3 regions of the Nonomuraea sp. NPDC003727 genome follow, and region 3 is predicted to be linked to each of the others. Evidence: predicted binding sites of a transcription regulator. Region 3 holds the regulator's gene; each other region holds the start of a gene.
What was found. Region 3 encodes HrcA, which represses chaperone genes, less so after heat shock. Its sites were predicted from a motif close to TTGGCACTCTCNNNNNGAGAGTGCCAA; they were not measured.
Positions count from the first base shown of each region.

Region 1: groL (chaperonin GroEL) is a predicted target of HrcA. The motif match lies at 5,126-5,152, and genes of this name have one in related genera.
Region 2: groES (co-chaperone GroES) is a predicted target of HrcA. The motif match lies at 4,630-4,656, and genes of this name have one in related genera.

Region 1 covers NZ_JBSFNE010000003.1:580,913-588,139, reverse strand. The annotation lists gene ACWDLG_RS11465 (MFS transporter) at 1-438, opposite strand, end outside; gene ACWDLG_RS11460 (alpha,alpha-trehalose-phosphate synthase (UDP-forming)) at 443-1,870, opposite strand; gene ACWDLG_RS11455 (RNA polymerase sigma factor) at 1,894-2,454, shown strand; SAM riboswitch class I at 2,514-2,653, shown strand; gene thrC (threonine synthase) at 2,667-3,899, shown strand; gene ACWDLG_RS11445 (MoaD/ThiS family protein) at 3,957-4,232, shown strand; gene ACWDLG_RS11440 (cold-shock protein) at 4,645-4,845, shown strand; gene groL (chaperonin GroEL) at 5,261-6,889, shown strand; gene ACWDLG_RS11430 (hypothetical protein) at 6,989-7,201, shown strand.
Region 2 covers NZ_JBSFNE010000005.1:67,850-75,076, reverse strand. The annotation lists gene ACWDLG_RS14580 (helix-turn-helix transcriptional regulator) at 1-678, shown strand, start outside; gene ACWDLG_RS14575 (DUF5319 domain-containing protein) at 707-1,084, shown strand; gene ACWDLG_RS14570 (sigma-70 family RNA polymerase sigma factor) at 1,191-1,829, opposite strand; gene groL (chaperonin GroEL) at 2,455-4,077, opposite strand; gene groES (co-chaperone GroES) at 4,229-4,540, opposite strand; gene ACWDLG_RS14555 (Uma2 family endonuclease) at 4,824-5,447, shown strand; gene ACWDLG_RS14550 (class I SAM-dependent methyltransferase) at 5,459-6,844, shown strand; gene ACWDLG_RS14545 (hypothetical protein) at 6,993-7,227, shown strand, end outside.
Region 3 covers NZ_JBSFNE010000002.1:301,113-308,339, forward strand. The annotation lists gene ACWDLG_RS06660 (SigE family RNA polymerase sigma factor) at 1-150, shown strand, start outside; gene ACWDLG_RS06665 (hypothetical protein) at 147-767, shown strand; gene ACWDLG_RS06670 (16S rRNA (uracil(1498)-N(3))-methyltransferase) at 770-1,501, opposite strand; gene dnaJ (molecular chaperone DnaJ) at 1,628-2,764, opposite strand; gene hrcA (heat-inducible transcriptional repressor HrcA) at 2,776-3,780, opposite strand; gene ACWDLG_RS06685 (DUF3097 domain-containing protein) at 4,024-4,830, shown strand; gene ACWDLG_RS06690 (DUF4870 domain-containing protein) at 4,827-5,663, shown strand; gene hemW (radical SAM family heme chaperone HemW) at 5,965-7,185, opposite strand.

The DNA of each region.
Region 1 (7,227 bases), on a different contig from region 3:
CAGGGTGGCCGCCATGCCGACGACGACGGCGATCGCGTTGGCCTCGCTGATGGCCGCCGGGCCGGTCGGCCCCTGATGGTCGCTGAGGACGGCCATCGCGGTGTAGAGCATGACCGAGCCGAAGCCGCCCGCCAGCGCGAAGCCCGTGAGGGTGCCGGGTAGCGCGGGGACCGCCACGACGGTGACGACGCCCGCGTTCATGCCCGCCAGGCCGATCCAGACCGTGGTGCGCCTGCCGTACCTGCGGGTGAGGAGGGGGATCGCCGCCCCCGCCGCGATGGTGGCGGCGGCCATGGCGGTGCCGTGCAGGGCGCCGACCGTGGCGTAGACACCGAGGTCGGCGCGCAGCAGGGGCAGGGCGGCGCTGAGGCCGTACATGAACGTCGCGAAGACGGCGAGCTGGAGGTAGACGAGCCAGGTGATCCGGTCTCTGGTCAAGCGGTCAGAGGCAGGCAAGTTGTTCGCCGAGCCATCGTCGCGGTGGCAGCGCGGTGGCGGCGGCCTTGAGCCGCGCGCCGCGCCGTACCCGCTCCTCCTCCGGCATCTCCAGGCCCGCGCGCAGTGCCTCGGCGGTCTCGCAGACGTCGTAGGGGTTGATCACGAGCGCGTGCGCGCCGAGCTCGGCGGCGGCGCCCGCCTCGCGTGAGAGCACCAGCGCGCAGCGCGGGGACAGGATGGGGCCCTCCTTGGCGACCAGGTTCATGCCGTCGCGGATGGGGTTGACCAGCAGCACGTCGGCGAGCCGGTAGGCGGCCAGCGAGCGGGGGTAGTCGTCGTTGACGTTGAGGATCAGGGGGTCCCAGTCCTCGGTGGCGTACTCGTCCTCGATCTCCTTGGCGCAGCGTTGCACAGCGGCAGTGTATTCGCGGTATTCAGGCAGGTCGTGGCGGGATGGGTAGGCGAAGGCGAGATGCACCACCCGTCCGTGCCACTCGGGGTGGGCGTCCAGGAACTCCCTGTAGGCCAGCAGGCCGCGGACGATGTTCTTCGACAGCTCCGTGCGGTCGATGCGGACGATCAGCCGCCGGTCGCCGACCTGCTCGCGCAGCGCGGCCATGTGCGACTCGACGTCGGGCTCGCAGGCCCGCCTCCACAGCGACTCGCCGTCGACGCCGAGACCGTGCACGCCGATGCGGGTGGTGCGGCCGTCGTGGGTGACCGACCGGTCGGTGACCTTGGCGCCCAGCAGGCTCCTGCAGCAGTCCATGAACGCCTCGGCCCATCGCTCGGTCAGGAATCCGGCGTGGTCGGCGCCGAGGATGCCCTCGAGCACCTCGCGCCCGACGTCGTCGGGCAGCAGCGAGAAGTACTCCGGCGGCGCCCACGGCGTGTGGCTGAAATGGGCGATGCGCAGGTCGGGCCGCTCGGCGCGGAGCATCGCGGGGGTGAGCGTCAGGTGGTAGTCCTGCACCATCACCTTGGCCCCGTGACTCGCCTCCTCGGCCAGCGCCATCGCGAACGCGCCGTTGTAGTCGCGGTAGGAGTCCCACTCCCGGGTGAACCTCGTGCCGAAGTGGGGGGCGTTGGGGGTGTCGTACAGCAGGTGGTTGACGAACCAGAGGGTCGAGTTGGCCACCGCGTTGTACGCGCGGTGGAAGGTGGCGGGCGGGATGTCCAGCATGCGCAGCTTGCCGGTGTCATAGCCGGCATGGTCGAGTCGGCCGCCGGGAGCCAGCCGTACGGCGCTGCGGTCGCCGTCGGACAGCGCGGCGCACACCCAGAGCACGCCCTCGTCCCTGACGGCTCCGGAAAGCCCCGACACCAGGCCGCCGCCGCCACGCTTCATGGTCAGCTCGCCGTCGTCGGAGAGGGTGAAGGAGACAGGCCCACGGTTGGAAGCCACAAGAACGCTGTTCACAACATCCACCATGACCCCGAACATAGGATCTCGCTATGGCCCTAGATGAGCTAACCGAGGAACTGGCCCGTTCCGCCGCGGGCGGCGACCATCGCGCGCTTGGCGAGCTCCTGAAGCGGATCGAGCCCGACGTGCTGCGCCACTGCGCCCGCATCCTGCCCTACCACCAGGACGCCGAGGAGGCGTGCCAGGACACCCTGCTCGCGGTGGCCCGCAACATCGGGCGTTTCGAGGGCAGGGCCAGGTTCAGCACCTGGCTGCACATCGTGACGGCCAACTGCGCGCGCACCACCTACCGGTCGCTGAAGCGCAGGGCCGCCGAGCAGACCTCGGACGAACTGCCCGTCCAGAAGCCCGACGTGCGCCGGGTGAGCGTCATCGCGGGTTCGCGGCTCGACCTGCTCGACGCCATGGAGGCGCTGGAGGCCGACAAGCCCGACCTGGCGCAGGCGCTGGTGCTGCGCGACATCGTCCAGCTCGACTACAACGAGGTGGCCGAGCAGCTCGGCATCCCGCTCGGCACCGCCAAGTCGCGGATCCACCAGGCGCGCAAGTACGTCCAGGCCGCCCTGGGTGATACGTATCGTCTCAGTTAGTGAGACGGTCGGTCATGTCGTGAGCATGGCCGGGTATGGTGATTCGCATAACTCCATATTGCTCATCCAGAGGGGTGGAGGGACCGGCCCTGCGAAGCCCCGGCAACCCTCCCGGACTGAGCTCGTGAAGTGACGAGGCCGGCCGGGACAGGTGCCAATTCCGGTCTGTGGCCAGGGTGGTCGCAGACGAAGATGAGGGAAGGCCTCGCTTCATGTCGCTTGACTTCGGTCCTGCTGTCGCTCTGTCCTGCCGCGAGTGCGGCGCACGCTACGACCTCGGCCCCAGCTTCGCGTGTCTGGAGTGTTTCGGCCCGCTCGAGGTGGCCTACTCCTTCGGGTCGGTCTCCCGCGCCGACATCGAGGCAGGACCCGCGAACATCTGGCGCTACCGCTCGCTGCTGCCGGTCCCCGTCGACGTGGCCGGCAAGCAGAACATGAACCCCGGCTGGACGAAGCTCGTCCAGGCCACCAACCTCGGCAAGGTCCTGGGCCTGCGCGACCTGTACGTGAAGGACGACTCGGGCAACCCCACCCACTCCTTCAAGGACCGGGTGGTCGCCATCGCCGTCGAGGCGGCGCGCAACTTCGGCTTCCACACGCTGTCGTGCTCCTCCACCGGCAACCTGGCGGGCGCGGTGACCGCGGCCGCCGCCAGGGCCGGGTTCGAGGCGTGCGTCTTCATCCCCGCGGACCTGGAGCAGGCGAAGATCGCCATGGCCCGGGTCTTCGGCGGCAAGCTGGTCGGCATCCAGGGCACCTACGACGAGGTCAACCGCTTCTGCTCCGAGCTCATCGGCGACCCGCTCGGCGACAAGTGGGGCTTCGTCAACGTCAACCTGCGGCCCTACTACGCCGAGGGCTCCAAGACCCTGGCCTACGAGATCGCCGAGCAGCTCGGGTGGCGGCTGCCCGACCAGATCGTCATCCCGGTGGCCTCCGGGTCGCAGCTCACCAAGATCGACAAGGGCTTCAAGGAGCTGATCGCCCTCGGCCTGGTCGAGGACACCCCTTACAAGATCTTCGGGGCCCAGGCGCTCGGCTGCTCGCCGGTGTCCACGGCCTTCAAGGCGGGCCACGACGTGGTCCAGCCGGTCAAGCCGGACACCATCGCCAAGTCGCTGGCCATCGGCAACCCGGCCGACGGGCCGTACGTGCTCGACATCGCGCGCCGTACCGGCGGGGCCGTCGAGGACGTCACCGACGCCGAGGTGGTGTCGGCCATCAAGCTGCTGGCCTCCACGGAGGGCGTCTTCGCCGAGACCGCGGGCGGCGTGACGGTGGGCGTGCTGAAGAAGCTCGTCGAGACGGGTCAGCTCGACCCCGCGCTGACCACCGTGGTGCTCAACACCGGTGACGGGCTCAAGACGCTCGACGCGATCGCGGACGACGCCACGCCCACGGCCGTGATCAGGCCGTCCCTCGACGCGTTCCGCGCGGCTGTCTGAGCTGTCTGTCTGGGCTGTCTGGGCTGTCTGGGCTGTCTGAAAGGAAAGGTACTAGTCATGAGCGTTTCGGTGCGGATCCCCACCATTCTGCGCACGTACACCGGCGGCAGCTCCGAGGTGAGCGGCGAGGGTGCCACCCTTCGCGAGGTGCTGCAGAAGCTCGACGCCGACTACCCGGGTATCGGCGCGCGCATTTTGGATGAATCGGGCAAGATTCGCCGTTTTGTCAACGTTTATGTCGGCGAAGAGGACGTCCGTTTTGTCGACGGCCTCGAGAGCGCCACTCCCGAGGGAGTGCAGATCTCCATCATCCCGGCCGTGGCCGGCGGCTGACCGTATTCCGGCTTCACGGACGCCCGCGAGGATTGCCTCGCGGGCGTTTTCGTGACTTTTGACCGTTTTCTGAGTGGTGTGGCGGCAATCGCGGGCCCTGACTCGGGAGTGGCCCGGTGTGGCGGCGCGGACACCCTTCCGTGGCGGTGTCCTGGCCGAAAGTCGCAGGTTGTCCATGCCAGGTGAGAGGGTTTCTTCATCGGAAGATGGAATATTTGACTAACCTTTAGGCCACTACAAGAATGCCCGTCACGAACACCGAGAACGAGTTTGGCGATTGACTCTGTTGTTCTACGGCATGCCACAGGTATGGTCGAGGGCGATCGTCCGGCTGATTTCCCCATAAGTCGTGGCGATCGCGGATCCCGCGAGTGAATGGGCGGGGTCCGGAGCCCAGTAAGAGGAGTCGGAAGTGGCGCAGGGCACCGTCAAGTGGTTCAACGCGGACAAGGGCTACGGCTTCATCGCGGTAGACGGTGGTAAGGATGTATTCGTCCATTACTCAGCGATCTTGATGGACGGCTATCGGGCACTCGAGCAGGGCCAGCGGGTCGAGTTCGAGATAACCCAGGGCCAGAAGGGTCCCCAGGCGGAATCCGTCAGGACTGTCTGAACCAGAACCATCAAGGCACCGGCAGCTCACACGGCGGCGCAGTCCGTGCGGATCTGTCATGTCCTTTTCGTCGATCCGGGCAGGTCCGGTCCGCGTCAGCCGATCGGGCCTGCCCGTCGTACTCTGGAGCCATGGGGCAGGGGGCGGACGGCTCCGCGTGGCCGCGTGACGAAAGCGGCGATGATCGCGAAGCGTTCTCCGCGACGACCCGCGTGCGGGGTTGACCTGGGCGAAAGCGCGCCTCGCTTGCACTCGGCAGGGTAGAGTGCTAAACAGTTCGTTGGCACTCTGGTTATGAGAGTGCCAGACACTGGGATCGAGACGATGGGGTCCGCCGAATGGAGTCGGGCCCATGCCGTCGCGGGCGTCGGCTCGGTCCGCTGCAAGCCACCCTGCATCTGGGAGGTCTAGCCTTATGGCAGCCAAGATGATCGCGTTTGACGAGGACGCCCGGCGCGGTCTCGAGCGCGGTATGAACCAGCTCGCCGACGCCGTCAAGGTGACCCTCGGCCCCAAGGGCCGCAACGTCGTGCTGGAGAAGAAGTGGGGCGCTCCCACGATCACCAACGATGGTGTCTCCATCGCCAAGGAGATCGAGCTCGAGGACCCGTGGGAGAAGATCGGCGCCGAGCTGGTCAAGGAAGTCGCCAAGAAGACGGACGACGTCGCGGGTGACGGCACCACCACCGCCACCGTGCTCGCCCAGGCGCTGGTACGCGAGGGCCTGCGCAACGTCGCCGCCGGCGCCAACCCGATGTCCCTGAAGAAGGGCATCGAGGCCGCCGTCGAGCGCGTCAGCGAGGAGCTCTCCAAGCTGGCCAAGGACGTGGAGACCAAGGAGCAGATCGCCTCCACCGCCTCCATCTCCGCCGGCGACGCCGAGATCGGCAACCTCATCGCCGAGGCGATGGACAAGGTCGGCAAGGAAGGCGTCATCACCGTCGAGGAGAGCAACACCTTCGGCCTCGAGCTCGAGCTCACCGAGGGTATGCGCTTCGACAAGGGCTACGTCTCCGGTTACTTCGTGACCGACCCCGAGCGCATGGAGGCGGTCCTCGAGGACCCCTACATCCTCATCGTCAACTCCAAGGTCTCGGCCAACAAGGACCTGCTGCCGCTGCTCGACAAGGTCGTGCAGGCCGGCAAGCCGCTGCTGATCATCGCTGAGGACATCGAGGGCGAGGCCCTGGCCACCCTGGTCGTCAACAAGATCCGCGGCCTGTTCAAGTCGGTCGCCGTCAAGGCTCCCGGCTTCGGTGACCGCCGCAAGGCCATGCTGGGCGACATCGCCACCCTGACCGGTGGCCAGGTCGTCTCCGAGGAGGTCGGCCTCAAGCTCGAGTCCGCCACCCTCGACCTGCTCGGCCGCGCCCGCAAGGTCGTCGTCACCAAGGACGAGACCACCATCGTCGACGGCGCCGGTGACCCCGAGCAGATCGCCGGCCGGGTCAACGAGATCCGCGCCGAGATCGAGCGCACCGACTCCGACTACGACCGCGAGAAGCTCCAGGAGCGCCTGGCCAAGCTCGCCGGTGGTGTCGCCGTCATCAAGGCCGGTGCCGCGACCGAGGTCGAGCTCAAGGAGCGCAAGCACCGCATCGAGGACGCCGTCCGCAACGCGAAGGCGGCCGTCGAGGAGGGCATCGTCCCCGGCGGTGGCGTGGCCCTGCTGCAGGCCGGCACCAAGGCGTTCGACAAGCTCGAGCTCCAGGGTGACGAGGCCACCGGTGCGGCGATCGTCCGCAAGGCGCTGGAGGAGCCGCTGAAGCAGATCGCGGTCAACGCCGGCCTCGAGGGCGGCGTCGTGGTCGAGCGCGTGCGCAACCTCACCCCGGGTGAGGGCCTCAACGCCGCGTCCGGCGAGTACGTCAACATGTTCGAGGCGGGCATCCTCGACCCGGCCAAGGTGACGCGGTCGGCGCTGCAGAACGCCGCTTCCATCGCGGCGCTGTTCCTGACCACCGAGGCGGTCATCGCCGAGAAGCCGGAGAAGACCCCGGCTGCTCCGGCGGGCATGCCCGGCGGCGGGGACATGGACTTCTAAGTCCTGCCCAAGCTGAAAGGGGCGGCACCCGTTCGCGGGTGGCGCCCCTTTTCGCATGCGTAGGTGCATGCTTTTCAGCATGCTGACTACGTGGACGACATGACTCGTATCACCGTCACCCTGCCGTCGGAGCAGATGGCCGAACTGAAGAAGCTCACCGACAACGTCTCCGGCTATGTGGCCGAAGCGGTGGCCCGCCAGATGCCCGATCATGTCGACGCCTGTGTGGTGACCGGGTGCGGCTCATCGCCTGCTGAGGCGTTCCGCGAGTCCTCAGGGTGCCCTCTCCGGGACGTGGCGGAGAGGGCGTGAGGGCGGCCGGGGCTGGTCGGGTGGCG
Region 2 (7,227 bases), on a different contig from region 3:
GACGCCGGCCGCGACTACCAGAGCGGGCCCTTTCCCGTCGAGCTGGTCAGCGGCGCCGACATCCTCTACGAGAGCGTGGTCGGCATGGCCGTCCAGGCGCCGCCGATGGACCTGCTCACCGCCATCCCCGACGAGCGCACCATGCTCGACTTCGCCCGCAAGTTCGCCGACCCGTGGGTCGACGCCCAGCAGCGCGAGCTGCTGTCGCTGCGCGCGGTCATCCCGGTCTCGACGCTCACGCTGCCGGGCGTGCGCGACCAGCTGACCCGCTTACTGGCCAGCGGAGGCCAGGTCCGCACGCTCGACCGGGTGCCGAGCTGGTTCATGACCGCGGGGCCCGGGGTGGCGGGGCTGCCCGCCACGTGGGGCGGCAACCTGCCCGACCACGCCTACAACTTCTACGTCGTCCGGGCGCCGATCGTGGTGGGGGTGCTGCACTCGCTGTTCGAGGAGCTGTGGGCGCGGGCCGTACCACTGCCCTGGGGACGCAAGGGCGACGGCATGGTGCAGGTGCTGCGGCTGGCCGCGCAGGGCATGTGCGACGACTCCATCGCGCGCCATCTCGGGGTGTCCGTCCGCACCGTCCGCGCCAGGTTCGCCGACGCCATGGCCGAGCTGGGCGCCCAGTCACGTTTTCACGCGGGCGTGGAGGCCGCGCGACGAGGATGGCTCACCTGAAGGACCCCATCGGTCTTATGGTGGGAAGGTGTTGGAAGATGTGCCACCGGACCCGTTCGCGGACGACCCGAACGATCCCAGCTCGGCCCTGGGCGATCTCGACGACGCCGAGCCGCTGACCGCTGCCGAGCGCGACGAGGCCATCACCGACCTGGCCGACGTCGAGGTCTTCCGCTCCCTGCTGGAGCCGCAGGGAGTGCTGGGCCTGGTCCTCGACTGCCCGGAATGCTCCGAACAGCACTTCTTCGACTGGGACCTGCTGCGCGGCAATCTCCGCCAGATGATCGAGAACGGCCAGCCGCAGGTGCACGAGCCGGCCTTCCATCCGGACCCGTCCGACTACGTCAGCTGGGAGTACGCCAGAGGCTACGTCGACGGCGTCATCGACACCGAAGAGCGACGCTGACCGACGTCCTCCAGCAGCGCCGCGAGCAGCGCGGCGGCCGGATCACCGAGGGGCGGCGGCTCGCCCCGTGACAACGCGTCGAGGAGCGCGTCGCTTTCTTCTTCGGTCAAGCGATCGACTCCAGCTCGGCCATCTGCCGGAGCCTGGCCAGCGCCCGATGCTGGGCGACCCTCACCGCACCTGGTGTCATGCCGAGTACATTACCTGTCTCCTCGGCCGACAGCCCCGACACCACCCGCAACAGCAGCAGCTCGCGCTGGTTGTCCGGCAGCCGCGACAGCAGCCTGCGGGCGTGCTCCACCTCGATGTAGCGGACGACCGTCTCCTCCGGCCCCGGCCCCTCGTCGGGCCCGTCGGGCAGATCCTGCGTCGGTACGGCGGAGCGCACCGAACTGCGCAGCGCGTCGGCCACCTTGTGGGAGGCGATCCCGAACACGAAGGAGGCGAACGGCCGGCCCATGTCACGGTAGCGGGGCAGCGCGGACAGCACGGCGATGCAGACTTCCTGCGCCACGTCATCGGCGATGTGATATTGCCCGGAAACCCTCCCCAGTCGCGCACGGCAATAGCGCACCACCATGGGACGGAGCTCCCCGAGCAGAGATTCGATCGCGGTGCGATCCCCCTGGACGGCGAGGCTCGTCAGTTCCCGAAGGTCGGACTCGTCCGCTCGTGCCGGAAGTCTCGACGCAAGCCTTACCCCAATTTTGGCGTCGGCGACGCTTCCCTCGCTCACGTTAGGCATGATGCCCGCACTGATCGTGCCTGTCGTCATAGCGAACGGCTACGGATTGGTCACATTGAAGCGACGATAACGCGGCGTAATCGGTCCGCCACACTAAGGGTTTCGGTGTGTGACGATATTTCAGGCCATTAGCTGAAATGCAGGAAACACGTCAGACGGGGGGACGCTTTACGAACGTGTTCGGTTTACCGCGAAATAGTTCTCTTTCCGGACAACTTCGCACTCGCCCACCCATCGCCTTTCCGCGAACTCTCCGTCACCACCCCACCGCCGAAACCGCATGACCACCCACCTGCGAGGACGGGTCGTTGCGGCGGGCGTTCCCGCCTCGGCGTGGCCCCTTCCGCCTTCTGTGCGCGGTTCAGGACGTCGGTTCAGGGGGCGTGACGTAACGGCGGCCCGCCCCGTCCCGCTGGAGTGGCGTGGCAGGACGGACCCCGGCCCGTGCCCACGGTGGGCGTGGGGGGCTTGCCGTACGGGAGACTGCCACCCCGGAGCGGCCCTCACCGTGCGGGAAGGGACTGCCGCCCCGGGGGCCGTCACGTCGCCTGGCAGGGGCGGATCGTCCCAGGAATGCGAAAGGTCCGCGCCCCGGGACGGGACGCGGACCTCAGGTCGACGCAGGTCAGTGGCCGTGGCCGTGACCGTGGCCGTGACCACCGGCGGCCGGGGCCTCCTCCTCGGGCTTGTCCACCACGAGAGCCTCGGTGGTGAGCAGCATGCCCGCGATGGACGCGGCGTTCTGGACGGCCGAGCGCGTCACCTTCACGGGGTCGATGACGCCCTGCGCCACCAGGTCGCCGTACTCGCCGGTCGCGGCGTTGAGGCCGTGACCCGCGGACATCTCGGAGACCTTGTGGGTGACGACGTAGCCCTCGAGACCGGCGTTCTCGGCGATCCAGCGGGCCGGCTCGATCAGCGCGCGGCGGACGACGCCCACACCGGTCGCCTCGTCGCCGGACAGACCGAGGTCGTCCAGGTCCTTGGAGACGTGGATGAGCGCGGAGCCACCGCCGGAGACGATGCCCTCCTCGATCGCGGCGCGGGTCGCGGAGATCGCGTCCTCGAGGCGGTGCTTCTTCTCCTTGAGCTCCACCTCGGTGGCCGCGCCGACGCGCAGCACGCAGACGCCGCCGGACAGCTTCGCGAGGCGCTCCTGGAGCTTCTCACGGTCCCAGTCGGAGTCGGACTGCTCGATGGCGAGCTTGATCTCCTTGACGCGGTCCTCGATCGCCTGCGCGTCACCGGCACCGTCCACGATCGTGGTGGCGTCCTTGGTGACGACGACACGGCGGGCGGTGCCGAGCACCTCGAGGCCGACCTGGTCGAGCTTGAGGCCGATCTCCTCGCTGACGACCTGGCCGGCGGTCAGGATCGCGATGTCCTGCAGCATGGCCTTGCGGCGGTCACCGAAGCCGGGGGCCTTGACGGCCACCGAGGTGAAGGTGCCGCGGATCTTGTTGGTCACCAGGACGGCCAGGGCCTCGCCCTCGACGTCCTCGGCGATGACCAGCAGCGCCTTCTTGGTCTGGGCGACCTTCTCCAGCAGCGGCAGGAAGTCGGCGATCGAAGCGATCTTGCCCTGGTGGATCAGGATGTACGGGTCCTCGAGGACCGCTTCCATGCGCTCGGGGTCGGTGACCATGTAGGCCGACAGGTAGCCCTTGTCGAACTGCAGGCCCTCGGTGAACTCGAGCTCCATGCCCATGGCGTTGGACTCTTCGACGGTGATGACACCGTCCTTGCCCACCTTGTCGAACGCCTCGGCGATCAGCTCGCCGATCTTGGCGTCCTGAGCGGAGATCGTCGCGACATTGGCGATCTCCTTCTTGTCCTCGACAGGGCGCGCGGAGGCCAGCAGCTTGTCGCTGACGGCCTTGGCGGCCTGGTCGATGCCGCGCTTGAGCGACAGCGGGGAAGCGCCCGCGGCCACGTTGCGCAGGCCCTCGCGGACCATCGCCTGGGCGAGGACGGTCGCCGTGGTGGTGCCGTCACCGGCGATGTCGTTGGTCTTGGTCGCCACTTCCTTGGCGAGCTGGGCGCCGAGGTTCTCGTACGGCGCCTCGAGCTCGACCTCGCGAGCGATGGTGACGCCGTCGTTGGTGATGGTCGGCGCCCCGAACTTCTTGTCGATGACCACGTTGCGGCCGCGCGGGCCCAGGGTCACCTTCACTGCGTCCGCGAGGGCGTTGACGCCGCGCTCAAGCGCGCGCCGCGCGTCCTCTTCGAACTCCAGGATCTTCGGCATGGGAAAAGTCCTCTCAGCGTCCCATCCGGAGACGTACGAGGGCCGCCGTCGCCTGCCTCAGCCGACGCGTCGGGCAGATGGCGGTCCATCAGGCACGTCCGTTGGCGGTGAAAGCCCCGGGCACTTGGCGGGCCCGGGGCTTTCTCACGGCTTACTTCTCGATGATGGCGAGAACGTCACGGGCGGAGAGCACGAGGTACTCCTCGCCGCCGTACTTGACCTCCGTGCCGCCGTACTTGCTGTAGAGGACGATGTCGCCCTCGCTGACGTCGAGCGGGATGCGCTTCTCGCCGTCCTCGTCCCAGTTGCCCGGGCCCACCGCGAGGACCTTGCCCTCCTGCGGCTTCTCCTTCGCGGTGTCCGGGATGACCAGGCCGGAAGCGGTGGTCTGCTCGGCCTCAAGCGGCTGGACCACAATGCGGTCGCCGAGCGGCTTAACGGGAACCTTAGTGGCGGTCGTCACGATCGGACCTCCCCTTCAGATTTGGATGATCTAGAAGAGGCGACCAGCTGGGCCTGCCGTCGCGGGTGTCAGACCTGCCTCGTCGCACGTTGGCACTCTCAAGGGGAGAGTGCCAACACGAAACAGTATGCAAGCAGGCCTTGCCCGTCAACACGAACCGCTCTGCTCAGCTCAGAGCGATACTCGGGCGCCGGAAAACTCCCCTCCCGGACGACACAGAGCCGCGAAAAGGGGAACACTGGACCACGTGACGACCAGAAACGGCGGTGACGACGACGCTACGATGCGTGACGTGACCAGCACGATGGATGACGTGCGCCACGTCCTCGCCAACTGGCCGTTGCCACCGGAGGGCGGGTGGACGGCCGACGACCTGGACCTGCTCCCCGAGGACGGGCCCCATGGCGAACCGGATCTCTTCAAGCATGTCGAACTCGTCGATGGAGCCCTCCTCCTCATGTCCCCCCAGAGACGCTTCCACGATCTCGTCATTCGCCGCCTCGCCACGGCTCTCGAAGGCCAGGCCCCTCTGGACCGCGGAATCGCGGCCCAGATGGACGTCACCATCGCGCCCCGCCAGCGCCCCTGCCCCGATCTCGTCGTGATCGACGCCACGGTCGCGGCCGACCTGGACCGCACGGCCTACACACCCCGTGAGGTCCACCTGGTGGTGGAGGTGGTCTCGCCGGAGTCGGAGCATCGTGACAACCACGTCAAGCCCGGCATCTACGCCGCGGCCGGCATCGAGCACTTCTGGATCGTGAAAGACGAGAACGGCAAGCCCGTCATCCACACCTACGAGCTCGACGAGGTCGTAGGCGCCTACGTCGCCACCGGCATCCACCGCGACCGGCTCGCCGTCTCCGTCCCCTTCCCCATCGACATCACGCTCGACGCCCTGCACTAACGTCGTATGGCGTGGACCACGACGCCTTCCTCGCACTCCTGACACCTCGCGGCCAGAAGGCCCTCGCCGAGGCCGTCGAACTGGCGAGCGGGGACCCCGTCGTGGCCGCGACCAGGCTGCGCAGGACCTACGACGCCGCCCTCACCTCCGCCGCCCTCACCCAGGCGAAGCTGCGGGAGCGGGGCAGGGCGAAGTTCGGCGACGACGCGGCGCTGATGTACTTCACTCCGCACGGGGTCGAGCAGGCCACCCGCCGCGAGGTCGCCGAGCACCGTGCCCGCCGGATCGCCCTCCTCACCGCCAGGCCCGCCGCTCCCGCGTCTCCGCACGAGATCCCCACCACGCCCCAGGGGGCACCGCCCCGGCCCGGCTCGCGCCTGCGGGTGGTCGACGTCTGCAGCGGCATCGGCGGCGACCTCGTCGCGCTGGCGCGCGCCGGCTGCGAGGTGGACGCCGTCGACACCGACCCCCTGACCGTCTCCGTCGCGCTGGCCAACGCCGACGCGCTGGGGCTGTCCGACAGGGTCACGGTCCGTACGGCTGACGCCGCCTCCGTGGACCCGGCCGCCTACGACGTCCTGTTCGCCGATCCCGCCCGCCGTACCGCGAAGGGGCGGACCTTCGACCCGAACGCCTACTCCCCCACCTGGCCGGTCATCCTCGACCTGCTCGAGCGGGCGCCGGCGGCGTGCCTGAAGGTGGCGCCGGGGATCCCCTACGAGTTCGTCCCGCCGGGCGCCGAGGCCGAGTGGGTCTCGTTCAAGGGCGAGGTCAAGGAGGCCGCCATCTGGACGGGCGCCCTGTCCGGCATGGCCGTGGACGCGGGCCAGGCAGGGACGTCCGTGGGTCAAGCGGGGACGGACGCGGGCCAGGCGGGGACGGACGCGGGTGGGCGGGCCGTACCCCGAGCCCGGATCGGCGAGGCGGCGGCGGGCGGCGCGGAGTTCGGCAGGAGGGCCACGTTGCTGCCCGAGGGCGGCACGCTCACCCCCACGGGCGCGCAGGCCCCCGTCGGCCCGGTGGGGCGCTACGTCTACGAGCCGGACGGCGCCGCCATCCGCGCGCACCTGGTCGCCGAGGTGGCCGCCATGGTCAACGGGCGCCTGGCCGACCCGTTGATCGCCTACATCACCGGTGACGATCTCGTCGACACCGTCTGGGCGTCCAGGTACGAGGTGAATGAAGTGATGCCGTTCTCGGTGAAAAAACTGAGAGCGGCACTTCGCGCGCGCAATGTCGGAAACGTGACCATCAAGAAACGCGCCTCGGCGGTCGACATCGAACGGTTGCGCAGTGATTTGCGACTGTCCGGAAACATATCCGCGGTGGTCATTCTGACCCGAATCTCCGACCGCCCTTCCGTGCTTATCTGCACCCCTCCCGAACTGGGTAAATGACAAATCAGGGCGATACATCGACAATCACGATCTTTTAAAGTCGACACCGAAAGATCTTGATCGAGCTACTAAGGTGGCCGGGCGAGAGTTCACCCCTAACGATTACCCACCGCTGCGCGGCAGACGTCGGCGAGTGAAGGAGCTTTCGGTGGATCACTCCAACCACACCACCCTTCTCCAGGCAGGCAGCCAGACCGCCATCTCCGACAGGATGCGCGAGCTGCTCGCGCGGGCCGCGCAGGACCACGTCTACGAGCAGCGCACGCAGGGCGCGGTGCTCGACGAGATCCGCCAGCGCCTTGAGGGCATGGAGTGGCTGCTGCGGGAGGTCCGCGAGCGCGAGCTCGGCGGGCTGACCGGCACGCTCGAGACCGTGAGCGGCC
Region 3 (7,227 bases):
CGACAGAGAGAGGCGCTCGTTCTTCGTTATTACGGTGACCTGTCCGAGGCCGAGATCGCCCATGCCATGGGCATCAGCAAGGGCGCCGTCAAGAGCCACACGGCTCGCGGCATGGCGGCCCTGCGTTCCGTTCTGGAGAAGATGTCATGACCCTGCCACCCGACGAGCACGGCGAGATCCTGCGCCGGGTGCTGCGCGCGGAGGCGGACGCGGTCGTGCCGTCTCCCGAGGGCTTGGAGATCATCCGCGCCCGCATCGAAAGGCGCGGGCTGCGGGGACTGTTCTGGTGGCGGGCGGGCGCCGCGGCGGCGGGCGCGGTTCTCGTGGCGGGGACGATCGTGATGGTCGTCCCCGACCTCCGCAACATGGTGATCGTCCCCGCGGTCCCCGTCGACAACGGCACCGAGCTGCCCCCCGACAACTCCTCGACCACCCGCCCGCCGGCCAAGCTGCCGCCGACGCGGCGCACCCAGCCCGCCGTCCCGCCGCCTCCCGTGACCCACTCACCGGCCACCGAGACCTCCGAGACGCACGCCCCGGTCAAGAAGACCCCGACGCCGACCCCCACCCCGACGCCGTGCGCCAAGGAAAGCGCGCAGCCGCGTGCGGAGGAGTGTCTCGACGCCACCCCGACGCCGACCCCGTCGGCCACGCCGTCAGAGACGACCCAGAACCCCGACAACCCCGACTGCAGCGCCGAGCAGTGCTCGCCCGAGGACCCCGCGCCCTCACCGAGCGAGATCGCCACCCCGCTGTCCAGCCCCTAGCATCACCAGCGCCCCGTACGCGCCTGCACGACGGCGGCCGCCGCGACCCCCGCCGTGGAGGTGCGCAGCACCGTCGGCCCGAGCAGCACCGGCACGGCCTTCGCCGCCGTGAACCTGTCGAGCTCGTCCTCTGAGATCCCGCCCTCGGGCCCCACCACGAGCACGATGTCGCCGGCCACCGGCAGTTCGACGCTCGCCAGCCCCTCCTCCGCCTCCTCGTGCAGCACCAGCGCCAGCGCGGCCCCGGCCAGCAGCTCGGCCACCTGGGCCGTCGAGTGCTGCGGCGTCACCTGGGCGGCGTGGAACCTGCGGGCCTGCTTGCCCGCCTCCCTGGCCGTCGCCTGCCACTTCGCCAGCGACTTGGCCGCCCGCTCGCCCTTCCACTGCGTGACGCTGCGCGCCGCCGACCAGGGGACTATCACGTCGACGCCCGCCTCGGTCATCATCTCCACCGCCAACTCGCCCCTGTCGCCCTTCGGCAGCCCCTGCACCACGACCAGCCGCGGCGACGGCGCGGGAACCTCGAAACGGCGCAGGACCTCCACCCGCAGGCCGTCCTTGAGCACCTCGACGGCCACACACTCGGCGACCGCGCCCGCCCCGTCGGTCAGGTCGATCCGCTCGCCCGCCCGGATACGCCGCACGGCTGCCGCGTGCCGCCCTTCGGGGCCGCCGAGAACGAACTGCGCGCGGCCGAGATCGGCCGCGTCGGCGAGGAACACGGGCACGGTCACAGGAGCCTCCCCTGGGCGGGCGACGTTACGGCGGCCGGCCGGAGTCCCGCTGGAGCAGCGTGATGGACGGGCCCCGGCCGCGTGACCGCGGTGGGGCCGAGCCGGCCTGCCGTACCGGACGGTGGACTAACGGCCGTTGAAGGCGTCTCTCAGCCGGGAGAAGAACCCCTGCTGGCCGGGGGCGAACTTGCCCGGCGGACGCTCCTCACCGCGCAGCTTGGACAGCTCGCGCAGCAGGTCCTCCTGCGCCTGGTCGAGGCGGGTGGGCGTCTCCACGTTGACGTGGATCAGCAGGTCGCCGCGGCCCGTCTCGTTCAGGCGCTGGACGCCCCTGCCGTACATGGTGATGACCTGGCCCGACTGGGTGCCCGGCCGGACGTCGATCTCCTCGGCGCCGTCGAGCGTCTCCACCGTCAGCGACGTGCCGAGGGCCGCAGCGGTCATCGGGATCTGCACGGTGCAGTGGAGGTCGTCGCCGCGCCGCTCGAAGATCTCGTGCGGCTTCTCGACGATCTCCAGGAACAGGTCTCCGGGAGGGCCGCCGCCGGGGCCGACCTCGCCCTCGCCGGCCAGCTGGATGTGGGTGCCGTCCTCGACGCCCGCGGGGATGCGCACCTTGATCGTACGGCGGGTGCGGACCCGGCCGTCGCCCGAGCACTCCTGGCAGGGGTGGCGGATGATCGAGCCGAAGCCGCCGCACTGGGGGCACGGCCGCGAGGTCATGACCTGGCCCAGGAACGACCTGGTGACCTGGGAGATCTCACCGCGCCCCTGACACATGTCACAGGTGTCGGGATGCGTGCCTGGAGCGGCGCCCGAACCGGAGCACACCTCGCACAGCACGGCCGTGTCGACGTTGAGCTCCCTGGTGGTGCCGAACGCCGCCTCGCGCAGGTCGAGCTCGACCCTGATGGTCGCGTTACGCCCTCTCCTGGCGCGCGAGCGGGGGCCTCGGGCGCCGCCCGCCGTGCCGAAGAAGGCGTCCATGATGTCGCTGAAGGGGAAGCCTGCGCCGAATCCGCCGGCTCCGGCACCCGCGCCCGCGCTCGCGAAGGGGTCGGCGCCCAGGTCGTACATCTGGCGCTTGTTGGGATCGGACAGGACCTCGTAGGCCTGCGTGATCTCCTTGAAGCGCTCCTGGGTCGCCGGATCGGGGTTCACATCGGGGTGCAGCTCGCGCGCCAGCCGACGATACGCCTTCTTGATCTCGTCCTGACTGGCGTCACGGCGCACCCCGAGGGTGCCGTAGTAGTCGTTTGCCACTTATCGACCTCTTATGATGCAGCCAGGATCTGGCTGACGTAGCGGGCCACCGCGCGTACAGCGCCCATCGTCACGGGGTAGTCCATCCGGGTGGGACCGAGCACGCCGAGGCGGGCCCCGGAACCGTACCCGGTGGCGACGAGGGAGGTGCCACGCAGTCCTGTGTAGGGGTTCTCCGAGCCGATCCTGACGGTGAGCGTGGTCGGCATGTCGGAAGTCTCGCCGAGCAGGCGCATGAGCACCACCTGCTCCTCCAGCGCCTCGAGCACGTCGCGCAGGCCCGTGGTGAAGTCGGCGCCCGCCAGGTTGGCCGCCCCGGCGAAGACGATCTTCTCGTCGTGGCGGTCGACCAGGGTCTCCAGCAGCACCGACAGGATCGTCGCCGCCGCCGGCCGGTCCTCGACCGCCAGCCGCTCGGGCAGGTCGGCGACCTGCTCGGGCACCTTGTTGAGCCCGCAGCCGTCGAGGCACGCGTTGAGCACCGCGCGCAGGTGCGCGACCCTCGACTCCTCGATCGGCTCGGGTAGCTCGATGACGCGCTGCTCGACCCGGCCGGTGTTCGTGATCAGCACGAACATCACCCGCCTGTCGGTCAGCGGGACCAGCTCCAGATGACGGACCGTCGACTGCGACAGCGTCGGGTACTGCACCACCGCCACCTGTCTGGTCAGCTGCGCCAGCAACCGGACCGTGCGGGTGACCACGTCGTCGAGGTCGACCGCACCGGCGAGGAACGTCTCGATCGCCCTGCGCTCGGCGGCCGAGAGCGGCTTGATCTGCGACAGCCTGTCCACGAAGAGCCGGTAGCCCTTGTCCGTCGGCACCCGTCCGGCGCTGGTGTGGGGCTGGGCGATGTAGCCCTGCTCCTCCAGCGCCGCCATGTCGTTCCTGACCGTGGCCGGGGAGACGTTCAGGTTGTGGCGCTCGGCCAGCGCCTTCGAGCCCACCGGTTCGTTGGTGGACACGTAGTCCTCGACAATGGCGCGGAGCACCGCAAGCTTCCGATCATCGAGCACGTGCTCACCTCCCTGCCTGTTGAGGAACGACAGGTCTAGCACTCTGTGTTCCCGAGTGCCAAGTGTACGGCTCTCGCCCACAAGGTGCGATAACACGCGGAGTCAAGCCGGCCGCAAGCCGTACGCCGACAATACTGTCCATGACCGACGTTCCACCGCCCCCCTGGCGGTACCCCGAAGAGGGGCCCTGGCGTCCTTCTCGTCGCGCGCCGCTGCGACACGGCGATTTGCTACGGTCCCCCCATGTACGAGCGTGACGTCCTTGCGGGGAACTGGCGGCGCCCCGGCAAGGGGAAGATCCCGGTCGTGCCGGCCGAACGCGACCTGGTCGTGGAGGACGCCGACAGCGGGTTCTGCGGCGCGGTGGTGGCCTGCGACAAGGAGGCGGTCACGCTCGAGGACCGCTTCGGCAAGCGCCGGCTGTTCCCGCTGGCGCCCGCCGCGTTCCTGCTGGAGGGCAGGCCCGTGACCCTGGTACGGCCCGCCGCCGCCCCCGCCGGTCCCCGGCGCAGCGCCTCCGGCTCGATCGCCGTCGAGGGGCTGCGGGCCAGGGTCGCGCGGGAGAGCCGCATCTACGTCGAGGGCGTGCACGACGCCGCGCTCGTGGAGAAGATCTGGGGCCACGACCTGCGGGTCGAAGGCGTGGTCGTGGAATACCTCGAGGGCGTGGACGACCTGCCCGCCATCGTGGCCGAGTTCGCGCCGGAACCGGGGCGCAGGCTCGGCGTGCTGGTCGACCACCTGGTTCCCGGCTCGAAGGAGAGCCGCATCGCCGCCCAGGTCACCTCCCCGCACGTGCTGGTCGTCGGGCACCCCTTCGTCGACATCTGGCAGGCGGTCAAGCCGTCCGTGCTGCGCATCCCCGCGTGGCCGGAGGTGCCGCGCGGACTACCGTGGAAGGAGGGCGTGATCGCCGCGCTGGGCTGGGGACTCGAACCGGCCGACGCGTGGCGCAGGATCCTCGGCGCCGTGTCCACCTATGCCGACCTCGAGCCGTCACTGCTCGGCCGGGTCGAAGAGCTGATCGACTTCGTGACGGAGACATCATGAGCGAGAACCATCCGCAGCCGGACGGCGACGCCACCAGACGCGTCGAACGTTCCGACCTGCCGGGCTCCGGCCCGCAGCCCGGCGGCCCGCCCTCGGAGGGTCACGGCCTTCCCCAGGGTCACGACCAGGCGGGCGGCCACGGCCAGCCCTCCGGCGGGTATGGCCAGCCCTCCGGCGGGCACGCCCAGCCGCCCGGCGCTTACGGCCAGCCTTCCGGTGGGTACGGCCCGCCGCCCGGCGGTTACGGCGCACCCCAGGGTCACGGCACCCCCTCAGGCGGTCACGACCCCTCCCAGGGTTACGGCTCCGCCCAGGGTTACGACCCCTCCCAGGGTTACGGCCCGCCCCAGGGTTACGGCCCGCCCCAGGGTTACGGCCCTTCGCCCGGCCACGGCCCGTCCCAGGGTTACGATCAGCCCTACGGCGCGCCCCAGGGCTACGGCCAGCCGCCCGGATACGGCCCTCCCGGCTACCCGCGCCCGCCGCACGTGCCCGGCCAGTTCGGCCCGCGGCCCGGCAGCGACGACACCAGCATGGCGATGCTCGCCCACCTGCTCGGCATCCTCACCGGCTTCGTCGGCCCGCTGATCCTCTACTTGGTCAAGCGTGACGAGTCCCCCTACGTCCGCGACCAGTCGGCGCAGGCGCTCAACTTCCAGATCACCGTGTTCATCGGGTACATCGTCTCCATCGTGCTGGCGTTCCTGCTGATCGGCTTCCTGCTGATGTTCGTGCTGTGGATCGCCTCGCTGATCTTCGCGATCATGGCGGCCATGGCGGCGAACCGGGGCGACAAGTACCGCTATCCCGTCAACATCAACTTCGTCAGCTGAGGGTGCGCCGGGCTCCTCGGCGACCGGGTGGGCAGGCGTCGGTGTCCGGTGGGGCCTTCTCGTCCTCACACGGGCTTCCGAGCCTGCTCCACGGGCCGGTCGCAACCGGCCCGAACCGGCGCGCGGTATCCGACCGGCATCAACCGCCCGGCACCACCCGCACCAGACCCACCTCGACCACCCGGCACCGCCCGCACCAGACCGGTCTCGACCACCCGCACCTGACCGACCGACCTGGACCGCGCAGACCCGGCCGTCCCCCGCCGGCACGATGGCGTGTGACGCGGGCTCGCCGCGCGGGTCACATGGTCAGGTCGCGGATCAGGGCGTCGGCCAGCAGCCGGCCCCGCAGGGTGAGCACCATGCGACCCGCCTTGAAGGGCTCGGTCTCCAGCAGCCCGTCGCCCATCGCCCTGGCCACGGCCGTACGGGTGTTCGCGGCCACGTCGGCCAGCGGATAGCCGGAGGCCAGCCGCAACTCCAGCATCAGCCGCTCCACCTCGCGGTCGTCAGCGCCGAGCACCTCCCGCGCGTGCGCCGGCGAGGTGCCCGCGGCCAGGCGCTGGGCGTAGGCGGCCGGGTGCTTGACGTTCCACCAGCGGGTGCCGCCCACGTGGCTGTGCGCGCCGGGCCCGACCGCCCACCAGTCGCCGCCGGTCCAGTAGAGCAGGTTGTGCCGGCACCGGCCCGCGTCGGAGGTGGCCCAGTTCGACACCTCGTACCAGGCGAAGCCCGCCTCCGACAGCATCTTGTCGGCGATGACGTAGCGGTCGGCGGCCACGTCGTCGTCGGGCATCGGCAGTTCGCCGCGCCTGATCCTGGCCGCCAGCCTGGTGCCCTCCTCGACGATGAGCGAGTAGGCCGACACGTGGTCGGGCTCGGCCTCGATCGCCGCCCGCAGCGAGGCCCGCCAGTCGTCGTCGCTCTCCCCGGGGGTGCTGTAGATCAGGTCGAGGTTCACGTGGTCGAACCCGGCCCGCTTCGCCTCCTGGACGGCCTGCGCCGCCCGTCCGGGGGTGTGGTGCCGGTCGAGGACCTTCAGCACGTGCTCCCTGGCGCTCTGCATGCCGAAGCTGACCCGGTTGAAGCCGCCCTCGCGCAGCCGTTCCAGGTAGGCGGGGTCGACGGACTCGGGGTTGGCCTCGGTCGTCACCTCGGCGCCGGCGGCCAGGCCGAACTCCTCGTCGATCGCGCGCAGGATCCTGGCCAGGTCCGCCGCGGGGAGCAGGGTGGGCGTGCCGCCGCCGAAGAAGACGGTCTCGACGGGCAGGTCGGCGTCGCCGAGGACGCGGCGGGCCAGCCGTACCTCCTCGATGGCGGTGTCGGCGTAGTCGCGGTGGGAGGCACCCGGGCCCAGTTCGGCGGCGGTGTAGGTGTTGAAGTCGCAGTAGCCGCAGCGCGTCACGCAGAAGGGGACGTGGACGTAGAAGCCGAAGGGGCGCTCGCCCAGGCCGTTCAGCGCGCTCGCGGGCAGTTCGCCTGACGCGGGCGCGGGGTCGCCGTCGGGAAGGGTGGATGGCACGCTTCCAGTCTGCCGTGCCCCGTGCACCACCCTGGCCCACCC